DNA from 2 places in the Marinactinospora endophytica genome. Region 1 is predicted to be linked to the other one. Evidence: riboswitches for the same ligand, from Rfam matches in the RefSeq annotation. Region 1 holds a riboswitch; the other holds the start of a gene.

What was found. Region 1 has a riboswitch for S-adenosylmethionine ahead of thrC (threonine synthase). Riboswitches for the same ligand answer to the same signal wherever they lie in the genome.
Region 2: another riboswitch for S-adenosylmethionine. It lies ahead of ACYVHU_RS02580 (aminotransferase class V-fold PLP-dependent enzyme); the one in region 1 lies ahead of thrC (threonine synthase).

What each region holds. Positions count from the first base shown of each region.
Region 1 covers NZ_BAAGVM010000002.1:355,900-363,665, forward strand. Annotated here, with positions in the region: gene otsB (trehalose-phosphatase) at 1-728, shown strand, start outside; gene ACYVHU_RS05545 (helix-turn-helix domain-containing protein) at 852-1,196, shown strand; gene ACYVHU_RS05550 (ATP-dependent Clp protease proteolytic subunit) at 1,230-1,841, opposite strand; gene ACYVHU_RS05555 (ClpP family protease) at 1,838-2,491, opposite strand; gene ACYVHU_RS05560 (alpha,alpha-trehalose-phosphate synthase (UDP-forming)) at 2,703-4,142, opposite strand; SAM riboswitch class I at 4,457-4,598, shown strand; gene thrC (threonine synthase) at 4,611-5,879, shown strand; gene ACYVHU_RS05570 (ubiquitin-like small modifier protein 1) at 5,950-6,228, shown strand; gene groL (chaperonin GroEL) at 6,530-7,766, shown strand, end outside.
Region 2 covers NZ_BAAGVM010000001.1:575,327-583,092, forward strand. Annotated here, with positions in the region: gene ACYVHU_RS02555 (DUF418 domain-containing protein) at 1-1,111, opposite strand, end outside; gene ACYVHU_RS02560 (nitroreductase/quinone reductase family protein) at 1,306-1,770, opposite strand; gene ACYVHU_RS02565 (acyl-CoA dehydrogenase family protein) at 1,880-3,070, opposite strand; gene ACYVHU_RS02570 (CaiB/BaiF CoA transferase family protein) at 3,133-4,365, opposite strand; gene ACYVHU_RS02575 (DUF3870 domain-containing protein) at 4,362-4,745, opposite strand; SAM riboswitch class IV at 4,955-5,081, shown strand; gene ACYVHU_RS02580 (aminotransferase class V-fold PLP-dependent enzyme) at 5,141-6,472, shown strand; gene ACYVHU_RS02585 (SAM-dependent methyltransferase) at 6,658-7,398, shown strand; gene ACYVHU_RS02590 (nucleotidyltransferase domain-containing protein) at 7,423-7,766, opposite strand, start outside.

The DNA of each region.
Region 1 (7,766 bases):
ACGGAACGCTCGCCCCCATCGTCCCCGACCCCAGGCAGGCCCGCGCCCACCCCGGTGTCGTCCCGGCGCTGGGCCGGCTCGCCCCGCTGGTCGACACCGTCGTCATCGTCACCGGGCGGCCGGCCGCGACCGCGGTCGAATACGGGGGCTTGGCGCAGGTCCCCGGCATCGTCGTGCTCGGCCAGTACGGCAGGGAGCGCTGGGAGGCGGGGCGGATCGACGTTCCCGAGCCCCCGCCCGGTGTGGCGACCGTCCGCGCGGAGCTGCCCGCGCTGCTGTCCCGTTGCGGCGCGCCCGAGGGCACCTGGATCGAGGACAAGGAGCACGCGCTGGCCGTGCACACCCGCCGGACCCCCGACCCCGACGCCGCGCTGGACCTGCTGCGCGCGCCGTTGACCGAGCTGGCCGCCCGCACCGGCCTGGCCATCGAACCGGGGCGCATGGTCATCGAGATGCGCCCGCCCGGCATGGACAAGGGGGCGGCGTTGACCGCCTTCCTCACCGAGCGCGGCGCCGGATCCGTGCTCTACGCGGGGGACGACCTGGGAGACCTCGCCGCCTTCGACGCGGTGGAACGGGCACGCGAGCGCGGGGTGGCCGGGCTGACCGTGTGCAGCGGCTCGGACGAGGTCGTCGCGCTCGCCGAACGAGCCGACCTGGTCGTGACCGGCCCGGCCGGTGTCGTGGAGCTTCTGGAGGAGCTGGCCGCAGCGGTCAAGGACGGCTGAACCGGCCTTGGATTACGCCGCGCGCTGAACCGGGCGCCCGCGGGGACCAAACCGTGGTGTGGCCCCCGGGAAGACCTTAGGGTCGGGTCCAGCCACACCGTTCGATCCGGTTGCGGAGGACCCATGAGCGAACGCCCGGTACCGGCCACCCCCCTCCCCCAGGTCCACGGCGAGCCGCTGATGCGCGATCTCATCGGCACCGTGCTGCGCCGTGCCCGCCTGGAGCAGGGGCGCACGCTGCGCGAGGTCGCCGAGGCCGCCCAGGTGTCGCTGCCCTACCTCTCCGAGATCGAACGGGGCCGCAAGGAGCCCTCCTCCGAGGTGCTCGCGGCCGTGTACCGGGCGCTCGGCCTCCACCTCGTCGATCTCCTGGGCGGCCTGCACAGCGAGCTCACCGCCGCACCGGCCCACCCCCCGATGCGCCCGATGCGGGGGAGCGCTCCGCGCGCCATGGCGCTGGCGGCCTGACCCGGGGCCGTGGAGCCGTGTCGCGGTGGCGTCTCATCGGGGCGCCACCGCGGGGAGGCGCGTGGCGACCAGCCCGTCGACCAGGCCGTACTCCTGCGCCTGGCGCGCGGTGAAGATCCTGTCCCGGTCGGTGTCCTCCCGCAGCCGTTCCACGCTCTGCCCGGTGTGCAGGGCCAGGATCTCCTCGATCTCCGCCCGCACCCGCAGCACCTCGGCCGCCTGGATCTCCAGGTCGGCGGCCTCGCCCCGACCCTCGGCCGAAGGCTGGTGCAGCAGGACCCGCGAGTGCGGCAACGCCATGCGCTTGCCGGGCGCTCCGGCCGCGAGCAGCACCGCCGCGGCCGAGGCCGCCTGGCCCATGCAGAACGTCGCGACGTCGGCGCGTACGAACTGCATCGTGTCGTAGATCGCCGTCAACGCGGTGGTGGACCCTCCCGGGGAGTTGATGTAGAGCTGGATGTCGCCGGTGCTGCTCTCGTGGTCCAGGTGCAGCAGCTGCGCCATGACCACGTTGGCGACGTCGTCGTCGATCGGTGTGCCGATGAAGACGATCCGCTCCGACAGCAGGCGGCTGAACACGTCGGAGGAGCGCTCCCCCGACGGGGTGCGTTCGACCACCATCGGCACGGTGTAACGCCCGCTCACGCCCGCGCCCCCCGCCCGTCCGCGCTGAACCCGAACCGGCGGGCCGCGTCGCCGCCCAGCTCCGCGGCGCTGCGCACGACCTGGTCGACGAACCCGTAGTCCCTGGCCTCCTCGGCGGTGAACCACCGGTCGCGGCGCTGGTCCGCCACGACCCGTTCGAGCGGTTGACCGGTGTGCTCGGCGATGAGCCGCTGCATCGTCGACTTGGTGTGCGCGAGGTTCTCGGCCTGGACGGCGATGTCGGCGGCGGTGCCGCCCAGCCCGCCGGAGGGCTGGTGCATCATCACGCGAGTGTGGGGCAGGGCGTAGCGCTTGCCCGGCGTTCCCGCGCACAGCAGGAACTGCCCCATGCTGGCGGCGATGCCCATCCCGAGCGTCACGACGTCGTTGGGGATGAAGCGCATCGTGTCGTAGACGGCCATCCCGGCGTGGACCGAGCCGCCGGGACTGTTGACGCACAGGACGATGTCCCGCCGTGGGTCCTCCTCGGCGAGCAGCAGCAGCTGGGCGCAGACGCGATTGGCGCTCGCCTCGTCCACCTGGGTGCCCAGGACCACCATCCGGCCGTGGAGGAGCCGGGTGGCGACGTGGTCGTCGAACGGTGCCGCGCCGATCTCCGACGCGGCGAGCCGTGGGGGTGTCACGAGCATGATCTCCTCCTTCTCGCGGCCGCGGTGGGCGGGCGCGTTCGCCCGCTCCCGGCCGGTCCCCTCCAGGCTGCGCCTTGGGGGAAGGCGCCGGCGAGCGTTTCTGCCCTGCGGAGATCTGCTCAGGGCAGAGGGGAGGAGAGGCGCCCGAACGCGACGGCGGACGCCCGCGGCGGGAGGTCCCGCCGCGGGCGTCCGCCGTCGCGTCGTGTTCTCAGACCAGGGCGCGCAGCTGGTCGGCGAACCAGCGCTGCGGCGGCAGCGCGACGGCCGCCTCGGCCAGGCGGGTGCAGCGCTCACGGCGCTCGGCGTCGGGCATCGACAGCGCGGTGTGCAGCGCCTCGGCGGTCTCGCTGACGTCGTAGGGGTTGACCAGGATCGCGTCACGGCCCAGGTCGTCGGCCGCTCCGGCCTCCGTGGACAGCACCAGCGCGCAGCCCTCCTGCGACAGCACCGGCCCCTCCTTGGCGACCAGGTTCATGCCGTCGCGGATGGGGTTGACCAGCAGCACGTCGGCGATCTGGTAGGAGGCCAGCGAACGCGCGTAGTCGTCGTTGACCTCCAAGACGACCGGCGTCCAGTCGTCGGTGCCGAACTCCGCGTTGATCTCCTCGGCGAGGCGGCGCACGCTCTCGGTGTAGGCCCGGTACTCCGGGACGTCGCCCCGGCTGGGGTAGGCGAAGGCGAGGTGGGTGACGCGCTCGCGCCACTCGGGCCGCTTCACCAGCAGCTCACGGTAGGCGGCCAGGCCGCGGACGATGTTCTTGGACAGTTCCGTGCGGTCGACGCGCAGGATCAGCCGGCGGTCGCCGACCATCTCCCGCAGGGCGGCGCGGCGTTCGGCGACGTCCTCGGCCGCGGCCCGGGCGCGCAGCCCCTCGGCGTCGGCGCCCAGCCCGTGCACGCCCACCCGGACGATCCGCCCACCGCAGTCCACGGTCCGGTTGTCCCAGTTGACGTCGGCGCGCAGGAACGTCTCACAGCAGCGCAGGAAGGCGTCGGCCCAGCGCCGGCTGAGGAAACCGACGTGGTCGGCGCCCAGCATGCCCTCCAGGAGCTCCCGGCCGATGTCGGCCGGCAGCATCCGGAAGTACTCGGGCGGGGCCCAGGGGGTGTGGGAGAAGTGCGCGATACGCAGGTCGGGGCGGCGGCCGCGCATCATCCTGGGGACGAGCGCCAGATGGTAGTCCTGGACCGCGACCTTGGCGCCGTCGGCGGCGCCGGTGACCAGCGCCTCGGCGAACGCCGCGTTGTAGGCGCGGTAGTCGTCCCACTCGGTGCGGAAACCGGCGTCGAACAGCGGCTTGTTCGGGGTGTCGTAGAGCATGTGGTGGACGAACCACAGCGTCGAGTTGGCGACCGAGTTGTAGGCGTTGGCGAACGTGGCGGCCGGGATGTCGATCATCCGCACCCGGGCACCGCCGAGATCGAAGCCGGCCTGGTCGATGCGGCCCTCGGGAGACTCCGAGACCGCCTTGCGGTCGGCGTCGGAGAGCGCGGCGCACACCCACAGGGTGTCGGCGTCCCCGGCGACCGAGCTCAGCCCGGAGACGAGACCACCGCCGCCACGACGGAACCTCAGGGAACCGTCATCGTCGACCGAGAAGGAAACCGGACCCCGGTTGGAAGCGACGAGGATCTGCGCCTTGTCCACCTGATCGTCCACCTCTCCCGTGAATTGCAAGGAACCCCTACTTAACTACATGGATCGGGCAGTGGGACAGAGCGGGGTATGCGGTAGTGACGTGGTGAGTCTCACCCGGACGGATGCGGCGCAAACACGTCCCCGCTCGCCCCACCGCCAGGACGTGGGGTGGCCCCCCTACCATCTGCTGCCCCGCCGGGGCGGTTGATCACCTCCGGTTTCGGGGGCCGGGGGAACTCCCGGACCCGGCTGGAAAAACCGCGAGGCGGTCGGTTACAGTGACCAACGGATTCAGGAATCCGCTTTTCCCGACAACTTCATATTGCTCATCCAGAGGGGTGGAGGGACCGGCCCTACGAAGCCCCGGCAACCATCTCGGTACACGTTGCTCGTCAGGTGCGAGGCGGCCGGGACAGGTGCCAACTCCGGCCCGGGACCAAAGTGGTCCACGGGTAAAGATGAGGGGAGACGCCTCGCATGGCGGTAACCGCCACGGAACCCAGCACGCCCACCTCCGCCGCCTTCGGCCCCGCCGTCGCGCTCTCCTGCCGCGAGTGCGGTGAGCGCTACGACCTCGGCCCGCGCTTCGCCTGCGAGTTCTGTTTCGGCCCTCTTGAGGTGGCCTACGAGTTCGGCGACATCACCCGCGAGTCCATCGAGCGCGGCCCCAACAACATCTGGCGCTACGCGGGCCTGCTGCCGGTCCCGGCCAACGTCCGCGAACTCCCGAACATGAACCCGGGCCTGACCCCGCTGGTGCGCGCCGACCGCCTCGCCGCCGAACTCGGGCTGCGCTCGCTGCACGTCAAGGACGACTCGGCCAACCCCACCCACTCCTTCAAGGACCGCGTCGTCGCCATGGCCGTCGAGGCGGCGCGCAACTTCGGGTTCACGACGCTGTCCTGCTCCTCCACCGGCAACCTGGCCGGCGCGGTGGGGGCGGCGGCGGCCCGCGCCGGGTTCCGTTCGTGCGTGTTCATCCCGGCCGGCCTCGAAGAGGCCAAGGTCGTCATGGCCGCCGTCTACGGTGGCCGGGTCGTCGCCATCGACGGCAACTACGACGACGTCAACCGCTTCTGCTCCGAGCTCATCGGCGACCCGGCGGGTGAGGACTGGGGTTTCGTCAACGTCAACCTGCGGCCCTACTACGGCGAGGGCTCCAAGACGCTGGCCTACGAGATCGCCGAGCAGCTCGGCTGGCGGCTTCCCGACCAGATCGTCGTCCCGATCGCCTCGGGCTCCCAGCTCACCAAGATCGACAAGGGCTTCCGGGAGCTGATCGCGCTCGGCCTGGTCGAGGACAGGCCCTACAAGGTGTTCGGGGCGCAGGCCACGGGCTGCTCACCGGTGGCGCGGGCCTGGGAGGACGGCCACGACGTCATCCAGCCGGTCAAGCCCGACACCATCGCCAAGTCCCTGGCCATCGGCAACCCGGCGGACGGCCCCTACGTGCTGGACATCTGCCGGCGTACGGGCGGCGCGGTGGCGCACGTCGACGACGACGAGATCGTCGACTCGATCCGCCTGCTCGCCCGCACCGAGGGCGTCTTCGCCGAGACCGCCGGCGGGGTCACCACCGGTGTGCTGCGCAAGCTGGTCGCCCAAGGGGACATCGACCCCGACGCCGAGACCGTCGTCCTCAACACCGGTGACGGCCTCAAGACGCTCAACGCGGTGAGCGGCACCGGCGTCACCGCCACCATCCCGCCCTCCCTGCGCGCGTTCAAGGAGGCCGGCCTGCTGTAGGCCGGGTCCGTCCGCCGTCCCACCCAGACCGCCGGATCGCTCCGGCCAGCACGAGGAGTACATCCCGAAGATGAGCGTCAGCGTTCGCGTGCCCACCATCCTGCGCACCTACACCAAGGACGCGGCCGAGGTCACCGCCGAGGGGAGCACCCTCAGGGAGGTCCTCGACGACCTTGAGGCGAACCACCCCGGCATCCGGGCGCGCATTCTCGACGACCAGGGCAAGATCCGCCGCTTCGTCAACGTCTACGTGGGTGACGAGGACGTCCGGTTCGCCGAAGGGCTCGACACCGCCACGCCCGCGGGCAGCCAGGTGTCGGTCATCCCCGCGGTGGCCGGCGGCTGCTGAGCGTCGCCTGTCCGTTCCCGGCCCGTTCCCGCCCGTCCGGCGGGGCGGGCCGGTTCCGTTTCCTCCCCTGACCTGCTGGTAAGAGGGGGGCGAATTCTTGGCGAAGGCGTTTGCACTCGCCGGTGGTGAGTGCTAAAAATGGGACCGTTAGCACTCTGAGACATCGAGTGCTAATCCTGGATCGAGGCGACGAGGCCGCATCCCCCGGCAGACGGGTTGTCGGTGGGACGGTGGCCGTCCGTCGCGGGCGTCGGCTCGTTCCAATGCGTACCAGCCCGGTCTCGGGAGGACAAGAACTCTTATGGCAGCCAAACTGATCGCGTTTGACGAGGAGGCCCGGCGCGGCCTCGAGCGCGGCATGAACCAGCTCGCTGACGCCGTCAAGGTCACGCTCGGCCCCAAGGGCCGCAACGTCGTCCTTGAGAAGAAGTGGGGCGCGCCGACCATCACCAACGACGGTGTCTCCATCGCCAAGGAGATCGAGCTCGAGGACCCGTGGGAGAAGATCGGGGCCGAGCTGGTCAAGGAGGTCGCGAAGAAGACCGACGACGTCGCTGGTGACGGCACCACCACCGCCACCGTCCTCGCCCAGGCGCTGGTGCGCGAGGGCCTGCGCAACGTCGCCGCGGGTGCCAACCCGATCGGTCTGAAGCGCGGTATCGACGCCGCCGTCGCCCGCATCAGCGAGGAGCTGGCGAACCTCTCCAAGGACATCGAGACCAAGGAGCAGATCGCCTCCACGGCCTCCATCTCCGCCGGCGACACCCAGATCGGCGAGATCATCGCCGAGGCCATGGACAAGGTCGGCAAGGAAGGCGTCATCACGGTCGAGGAGGGCCAGACCTTCGGTCTGGAGCTCGAGCTGGCCGAGGGCATGCGCTTCGACAAGGGCTACATCTCGCCCTACTTCGCCACCGACCTGGAGCGCATGGAGACGGTTCTCGAGGAGCCCTACATCCTCATCGCGAACCAGAAGATCTCCAACAACAACGAGTTCCTGCCGGTCGTCGAGAAGGTCCTCCAGGCCGGCCGTCCGCTCGTCGTCATCGCCGAGGACGTCGAGGGCGGCGCCCTGCAGACCCTCGTCGTCAACAAGATCCGCGGCACCTTCAAGTCCGTCGCGGTCAAGGCCCCCGGCTTCGGTGACCGCCGCAAGGCCCAGCTCGGCGACATCGCCGTGCTGACCGGCGGCCAGGTCATCACCGAGGAGGTCGGCCTCAAGCTCGAGAACACCGAGCTCGAGCTGCTCGGCCGCGCCCGCAAGGTCGTCGTCACCAAGGACGAGACCACCATCGTCGACGGTGCCGGTGACGCCGCCTCGATCGCCGGCCGGGTCAACGAGATCCGTTCCGAGATCGAGCGTACCGACTCCGACTACGACCGTGAGAAGCTCCAGGAGCGCCTGGCCCGCCTGGCCGGCGGTGTCGCGGTCATCAAGGCCGGTGCCGCCACCGAGGTCGAGCTCAAGGAGCGCAAGCACCGCATCGAGGACGCCGTCCGCAACGCGAAGGCGGCCGTCGAGGAGGGCATCCTCCCCG
Region 2 (7,766 bases), on a different contig from region 1:
CCCACAGGCCCAGCACCCACCACGGCCCACTGCCGGCCATCCGCTCGGCCAGTCCCAGCCCGAAGCCGTAGCACAGCAGCATGCACGCCACGTTCTGCGCGACATAGCCCGACAGCGCCGTACGGCCCAGCGCCGACAGGCCGTGCGTGAGCGGCCCCGGACGCCGGACGCGGTCCATCACGACCCCCACCAGGCCGATGTAGCCGATCGCCAGTACCGGCGCGGCGACGTAGCGGTCGAGCAGGAAGAAGTCGGGCCCGGCCAACGTCGTCGCCAGGTTCAGCGGCAGGCCCGCGCCCACGCCCCAGACCAGCATGCGCGTCCGTATGCGCCGCCCGGAGGCGCCGGGATCGAACGCCCCGGCCCTGAACAGCCGCACCCCCACCAGGAACAGGCACACCATCAACGGCAGCGCCACCACCATCTCGGCGCGGAGCACGGCCACGTTGGCCAGCCGGAAGGCCACCAGGTCGAGGTAACCGCCCTGGGCGTAGAGCGCGACCACGGGATCCTCGACCGCGGAGGCGTCCCCGCCGCCGGGTTCGGAGCGGGCCGCGGCCACCAGCACCACGGTCAACGCGGTCATCGCGATGACGTGGAACGCCCCCGAGCCCCACAACGCGACCCGCTGGACCACGCGGGAGCGGGGGAGCAGCCACGCGACGATCAGCGCGGTCACCGCGTACCCCATGAGCACGTCCCAGGCGAACACCAGGGTGAAGTGCACCGCCCCCTCGAACAGCAGGAACAGCGCCCGCCAGCGGTAGCGCCCGGGCCAACGGTCCCCTCGCCGGGCCGCCGAACGGAACTGGATCGCCAGGCCCACGCCGAACAGCACGGTCAGCAGGGCCAGGAACTTTCCGTTGGCGGCGAAGCGGAGCAGCACCTCGGCGATTCCGGAGAGCGAGGGGTCCGTCAGCAGCGAGTCCAACGGCACCAGTGGAGTGCCGGCCGCCAGCGGAGCGATGTCGCCGCCCGGGGCGGTGAAGATCCACACGTTCGTGCCGAGCGTGCCCAGGATCGCCACGCCACGTAACACGTCGAGCAGCGGCAGTCGCCGCGCCGCGGCCGGCCCCGCGGCTACTCCGGTCCGTGTGGTCGTGGTCTCCATCGTCAGCGTCCCTCCATCAGTCGGCCGCCCTTCCGGCCGGAACGCTTCCGATACTTCCGCCCGGGCGTCTCCCGCGCCTCCTGCCGAATGCCGAACCGGGATGCTGCTTTCGGAGGACTCTCAGGGACGGATCTCCCCCTGACATGCCGGAGGCGGCGTCGCGGGATCCACCGCGACGCCGCCTCCGGCGGGCCTCAGATGCGAATGGTGGTGCTGCGCACGATCTCGAACACCGGATGGTTGGGTGCCGCCTCCACGAACTCGGTGTCGGAGGAGTCACGGCCCACCTCGAAGTAGGAACCGACCACCACGGCCCGGGGATGGGCGAGGTACTCGCGCAGTACCGGCGCCGCCCGTTCGGGTTCGACCTCGAGAACGCTGATCAGCTCGATCCAACCGCCCCGGCGCAGCGTCGCGATGCCCTCCTTGCGGAGGTTGCGGACCCAGCCCACGGGGCCGTAGGGAGCGACCAGGAAACGGCCGTTGGCGTTCTCCACGAGACTGATCGGCGTTGTACGCAGGAACCCGGACTTCGCGCCGCGGGTGGTGAGCAGGTGGGTCTCCCGTGGCGCGGCGCCGTACTTGACGAGACCGCCGATGAGGGCGTTCGCCGTGCGTCGCAGTCTGGTCATCTCAAATCGCCTGGTGCCGTTCGTCATCGCCTCTCCCTACGTCGCACTCCCCTCCATTCTGGGGGGCGCGACGATCACCTCGCGCGCACCCTCCATACCCGCCGGCCCGACGGCGAACCCGCGGGGGCGAAGGGGCTCATCGGAACGCCGGGATACCCGTCACCGCCTGTCCCAGACTGAGCGCGTGCACCTCCTCGGTGCCCTCGTAGGTGGCCACGGTCTCCAGGTTCAGCAGGTGCCGCAGCACCGGATACTCCAGGGTGATCCCGTTCGCGCCGTGGATCGACCGCGCGGCGCCGGCCACCCGTTGGGCCGCCGCGACGTTGGCAAACTTGCCGTAGCTGACCTGGGTGTGGTGGCAGGCGCCGGCGTCCTTGAGCCGGCCGATCTGGAGCGCGGTCAGGGCGGCGGAGTTGACGTCCACGACCATGTCGGCGATCTTGCGCTGGGTGAGTTGGAAGGCCGCGATCGGACGGCCGAACTGCACCCTCGTGCCGGCGTACTCCAGCGCGGCCTCGTAGCAGGCGCGCGCCGCGCCGGCGACCCCCCACACGATCCCGTAACGGGCCTCGTTGAGGCACGACAACGGCGCGCCCAGACCGGCCGCACCGGGAAGCCGCGCCGACTCCGGCAGCCGCACTCCGTCGAGCACCAGTTCGGAGGTGATCGACGCGCGCAACGACAGCTTGCGGTGGATCACGTTGGCGCTGAAGCCGGGCGTTCCCGCGGGGACGAGGAACCCGCGGATCCCCTCTTCCGTCGTCGCCCAGACCACGGCGACATCGGCCACCGAGCCGTTGGTGATCCACATCTTCGTCCCGTCGAGGATCCAGTCGGAGCCGTCACGGCGGGCGCGGGTGCGCATCGATCCGGGGTCGCTGCCGGAGTCCGGTTCGGTCAGTCCGAAGCAGCCGATCGCCTCGCCGGCCGCCATGCGCGGCAACCACTCCCGTTTCTGCTCCTCCGAGCCGTACCGGTGGATCGCGGTCATCGCCAGTGACCCCTGGACCGACACGAAGCTGCGCAGCCCCGAGTCCACCGCCTCCAGTTCACGACAGGCCAGCCCGTAGGCGACCGCGCTCGTCCCGGCGCACCCGTAGCCCTCCAGGTGCATGCCGAACACGCCGAGGTCGCCGAACGCCTTGGCCAGTCCGCGAGGGTCGGGGATCGTGCCGGCCTCGAACCAGTCGGCGACGTGGGGGAGGAGCTCCCGGGTCGCGAAGTCGCGGACCGTGTCGCGGATCGAGCCCTCCTCCGCGTCCAGCGACGTGTCAACGGCGAGGAAGTCCCGCGCGTCGGGGGCGGCGGGCTTGTGCTGGTCGCCCATGATGGGTCCTTTCGGTTGTGGTGTGGATGTCCAGGGAACCGAGCGTGCCGGCGGGCGGATCGTCAGGGAGTGGCCTGCCGGGCCGCGCCCCGGTCGATCATCCCGCCGATCTGCTCGGCCGTGAAGCCCAGCTCGGCGAGCACGGAGGCCGAGTGCTGACCCAGGAGGGGAGGCGGTGACACCGCGCCGGCGTCATCGGCCTGGGACTCCAGCCGGAAGCCGGCCCGGACCAGGTCCAGGCGCCCGGCGGTGGGGTGGTCGGTCGTCATGGTGACGTCGTCGCCGGCCGCGTCGGCCGTGCGGATCGCGTCGAGCACGCCACGCACCCGGCCCACCGGCACGCCCGCCTCCATCAGCAGCCGGGTCCACTCCTCGGCGCCGCGCCCACGCAGTACCGAGGTGATCTCGGCGACCAGTTCCCCGCGATGCTCCACCCGGCCGGGGTTGGTGGCGTAGCGTGGGTCGGCCGCCAGGTCCGGCCGCTCCAGCACGGCGCACAGGCGCCGGTACAGCGTGTCGTTGCCGGCGGCGATCACGATGTCGGAATCGGCGGTGGGAAAGACCTGGTAGGGCACGATCGCGCCGTGGGCGTTGCCGGCGCGTCCCGGCTCGCGGCCGGTGACCAGGGCCTGCTGGGCGAGGTTGACCAGCCCGGACAGGGCGGAGCCGATCAGCGACACGGTGACGTGCTCGCCCCTTCCCGACGCGCGGGCGCGCACCAGCGCGCCGAGGATCGCCACGGCCGCGTTGAGCCCGGTCAGGACGTCGGTCACGGCGACGCCCACCTTGGCCGGCGCGCCGTCTGGCTCGCCCGTCACCGCCATCAGCCCGCTCTCCGCCTGCACGATCAGGTCGAACCCCGGCCGTTGGGCGGGGACGTGCCCGGGGCCGAAGCCGCTGATGGAGCAGTAGACCACCGCGGGGTTGCGCTCCCGCACCGCCGCGTACCCCAGGCCGAGCCGTTCGGCCACACCCGGACGGAAGTTCTGGACCACCACGTCGGCGCGCGCGCACAGCTCCCGCACCGCGGCCAGACCGTCGGGGTCCTTGACGTCCACGGCCAGACTCCGTTTGCCGCGGTTGACGGCCAGGTAGTAGGCGGCCTCCCCACCGGCCCGGGGCGGTCCCCACGAGCGGGTGTCGTCTCCGTGACCGGGGTGTTCCACCTTGACGACCTCGGCTCCGAGGTCGGCCAGCAGCATGGTGGCGTAGGGCCCGGCGAGCACCCGGGACAGGTCGGCGACGAGGATCCCGTCCAGGGGACCGGAGGGGGCGGTGCGATCGGTGTCGGTCATCCTCGGGAACACTCCTCATGCGTGCCGGCGCGGGAAGCGCGCAACTGGTGACAGGTCTCCAGACAGCGGCGGAGTGCCGTGGCCAGCGCTCCCCCCGACTGCCCGGCGTAACGGGTCTGGACGCGACGCACCATTTCGGCGGTGTCGGTACGGACCGACAGCCCCTCCACGAGACAGCGGAAGAACTCTCGGGCGAGATCGGTCAGCAAGGTGGTGTCCGCGGCGACGACGCGGCCGTCGGAGAGGTCGACGGCGAGCACGACCCCCAGCCGTTCGTATTGGGAGTGACCGGCGACCGTGTCGGGAAGGCGGGCGTAGCCCGAGACCAGGACCACGTCGGGGTTGTCCAGGAGCGGCCGGAAACGGTCGTGTGCCTGCACGGTGCTGTTCCTCCAGAGGGCATGCGAGTACTCCATGTCTTGCACTGGAGTCTCGCGCCTGGACAGGACGACCGGGAAGGACCGGTCACCCTCGGCGGGAGGGCAGGCCCTCCCAGTATGTCGGATCCGATCGTGGCGGTGTCAACGCTCCCACCCCCGAACAGCCCGGTTTGCCTTCCCCAGGGGAGCGTGCGCTATAGTCCGGGCCAGGTCATGAGCGCCAGCGCCAAGCCCCGGCTCGCTGGCCGGCAACCCTCCTTCCGCGGTGGGGTGCCCCGGGTGAGGACCAGGTCGAGACACGACCACCAACGTCAACGTGTCAGACAAGCGCGGACCCCGTCCGACGGTGCCAGCAGATGCGCCCTGGGGTCCTCTGTGACTCTGAGAGGTGCCTGATGACAGCTATCGCCCCGTCCCCGCTCGCTTCCACCGACCTGCCCGACGCCCCCGCCGTGGTCGGGACCGGACTGCGGGTTCCGCTGGTCACCGGCGGGAGCGCCGAGTACGCCAACCTCGACCACGCGGCCAGCGCCCCGTGCCTGGAGGCGGTCCGCGAGGCCGTCGAACAGGCGCTGCCCCGTTACGCGAGCGTGCACCGCGGGGCCGGACTGCACTCGCAGATCAGCACGGACGCCTACGAGCGGGCCCGGGCCTCGGTGGCGCGCTTCGTCGGCGCCGGCGAGGAGGACACGGTGGTGTTCGTCCGCGGCACCACCGACGCGCTCAACCTCCTGGCGCGGTGTCTGCCGCGGGGCACCACCGTGGTGCTGTTCGCCGGAGAGCACCACGCCAGCCTGCTGCCCTGGGAGCACGAGGGGAGCCGGGCGGGCGAGGTCGTCCGGCTCCCGCTGCCCGGCGGGCCGGAGGAGGCGGTCGAGGCCGCCCGCGCCGCGCTGCGGGCCGCGCGGCCGGGACCCCGCCTGTTGTGCGTGACGGCGGCGTCCAACGTCACCGGCGAGGTGTGGCCGATCGAGGAACTGGCGCTGGTGGCGCGGGAGGAGGGGGCGCGCGTCGTGGTGGACGCCGCCCAGCTCGTCCCGCACCGGCCCTTCGACCTGGCGGCCTGCGGCGCCGACTACGTCGCCTTCTCCGGCCACAAGCTCTACGCGCCCTTCGGCTGTGGCGTGCTCGCCGGACGCGCCGACTGGCTCCGGGCGGCCGACCCCTACCTGGCCGGTGGTGGCGCCACCGCCAACGTCACCGACGCCGGTGTCGTCTGGAGCGACCTACCGGATCGGCACGAGGCGGGCAGCCCCAACGTCATCGGGGCGGTGGCGCTCGCCGCGGCCTGTGAGGCCCTGACCGAGGCGGGGTGGGAACATCTGCGCCTGCGGGAGGAGCTGTTGCTCGGCCGGTTGCGGGACGGCCTGGCGGGAATCTCCGCGGTGACCGAGCTCGCGTTGTGGGGGACGGGGTGGCCACGGGTGGCGATCACGTCGTTCGTCGTGGAGGGGGTGGCGGGTGACCTGCTGGCCGCGGCGCTGTCCGCCGAGTACGGGATCGGCGTGCGCGACGGCCTGTTCTGCGCCCACCCCCTCACCCGGGCGCTCCTGCCGGAGGGACACGGACGCGCGGTCCGGGCCAGCATCGGGCTGGGGACGACCCCGGAGCACGTGGACCGCCTCGTCCACGCGGTCGCCGAACTCGTGGCGGAGGGACCCCGGTGGACCTACGCACGCGAGGAGGGGCGGATCGTCCCGGTTCCGGACCTCCGCCTCCACGGGTAAAGGACAAAAGACTTTTCAGAGGACAAAATTCGCTTAAATAAAGTGAGAATTATCCCGGGGGGATAAAAGTCCGAAGAGGCGGTAGCATCGGGCGCTAATGAACGGGCACCGTAACGGAGCCGGAATGGATCACGAGTCCACTCCGGTCCGGGCGCCCATCAGCCGACGGCTCGGGGAGCGCGATCGTGACTGATCACTGGTGGGCGACGAGGACCGACCGGCGGCCGAGCGTGCTGGAGATCCCCTGGCCGCGCGTGGTCCGGCTGGACGAACGACGTAGCGGGCCGCGCCGTGCGGCACCACGGGCACAAGCGATCGTGAAACCTCCCTCTCCCCTGGAACGGGCCCAGACCGCCTTCCTGCGCCGGGCCGTCGGCTACCTGGCCGCGGATCTGCGCGTCCGCCAGTACATCACCCTGGGCGCCGACGCCGCCGCCGTCGGCGCCGCCCGGGACGCCGCCCGGGAACACGTCCCCGACCCCCACTTCCTACGGATCGACACCGACTCCGTCCCCTCCCTGGCCGGCCGCGGACAGGCGGGGGAGGAGGAGATCACGGTCCTACGCGCCGGCGGTCTCCCCGCGGGGGAGCTCATCGGCCGGCTCCGCGTCCGGGGGCTGGTCGACTTCACGGCACCGGTCGCCGTGTTCGTCCTCGACGCCCAGCTTCGCCTCACGGGCCCGCTCCAACCGCACAAACTGGCGGCGACGTTCCACGCGGTGCTGTGCCCGGGCAGCCACCTCGCGATCACCCGGCCGCCCCACGGCTGCCCCGACACGCGGAGCCGGGAACACACCGCCGAGCTGTTCGCCCCGTTCCGGCTGATCGAACCCGGCCTCGCCGACATGGCCTGGTGGCCCTACCCCGACGAGGAGGTCACCGGTCGCGGAACCGGAGTCCTCGCCGGGGTGGCGCGCCGCTCCTGAGACAGCGGGGCGCCCCGCTGCCGGCTAGGCGACCTCGTCGCGCTCACGCCAGGCGCTCAGGTAGGCCCGGGTCATCCAGGCGTCGGCCCAGGCGTGGTCGGGCCGCTCGGGCAGGAACGACGACCTCGACAGTTCCTCCAGCCGTTCCTCCAACCCCTTCGCCGCCTCCAGGGCCTCCTCCCGCGTGAAGCGCCCACGGCGCAGGTCGCGCAGCCACGGCCCCCACGGGTCGGGGATCGGCAACGTGATCCGCCCGGTCTCCAGCAGTTCCACGCCCTGCACCCCCAGACGCACCATGTGCATCGCGAACTTCACGTCGAAGCCGTAGCGGTCGACCAGCTCGGGCCGGTTGGTGCGGCGTCCGCCGC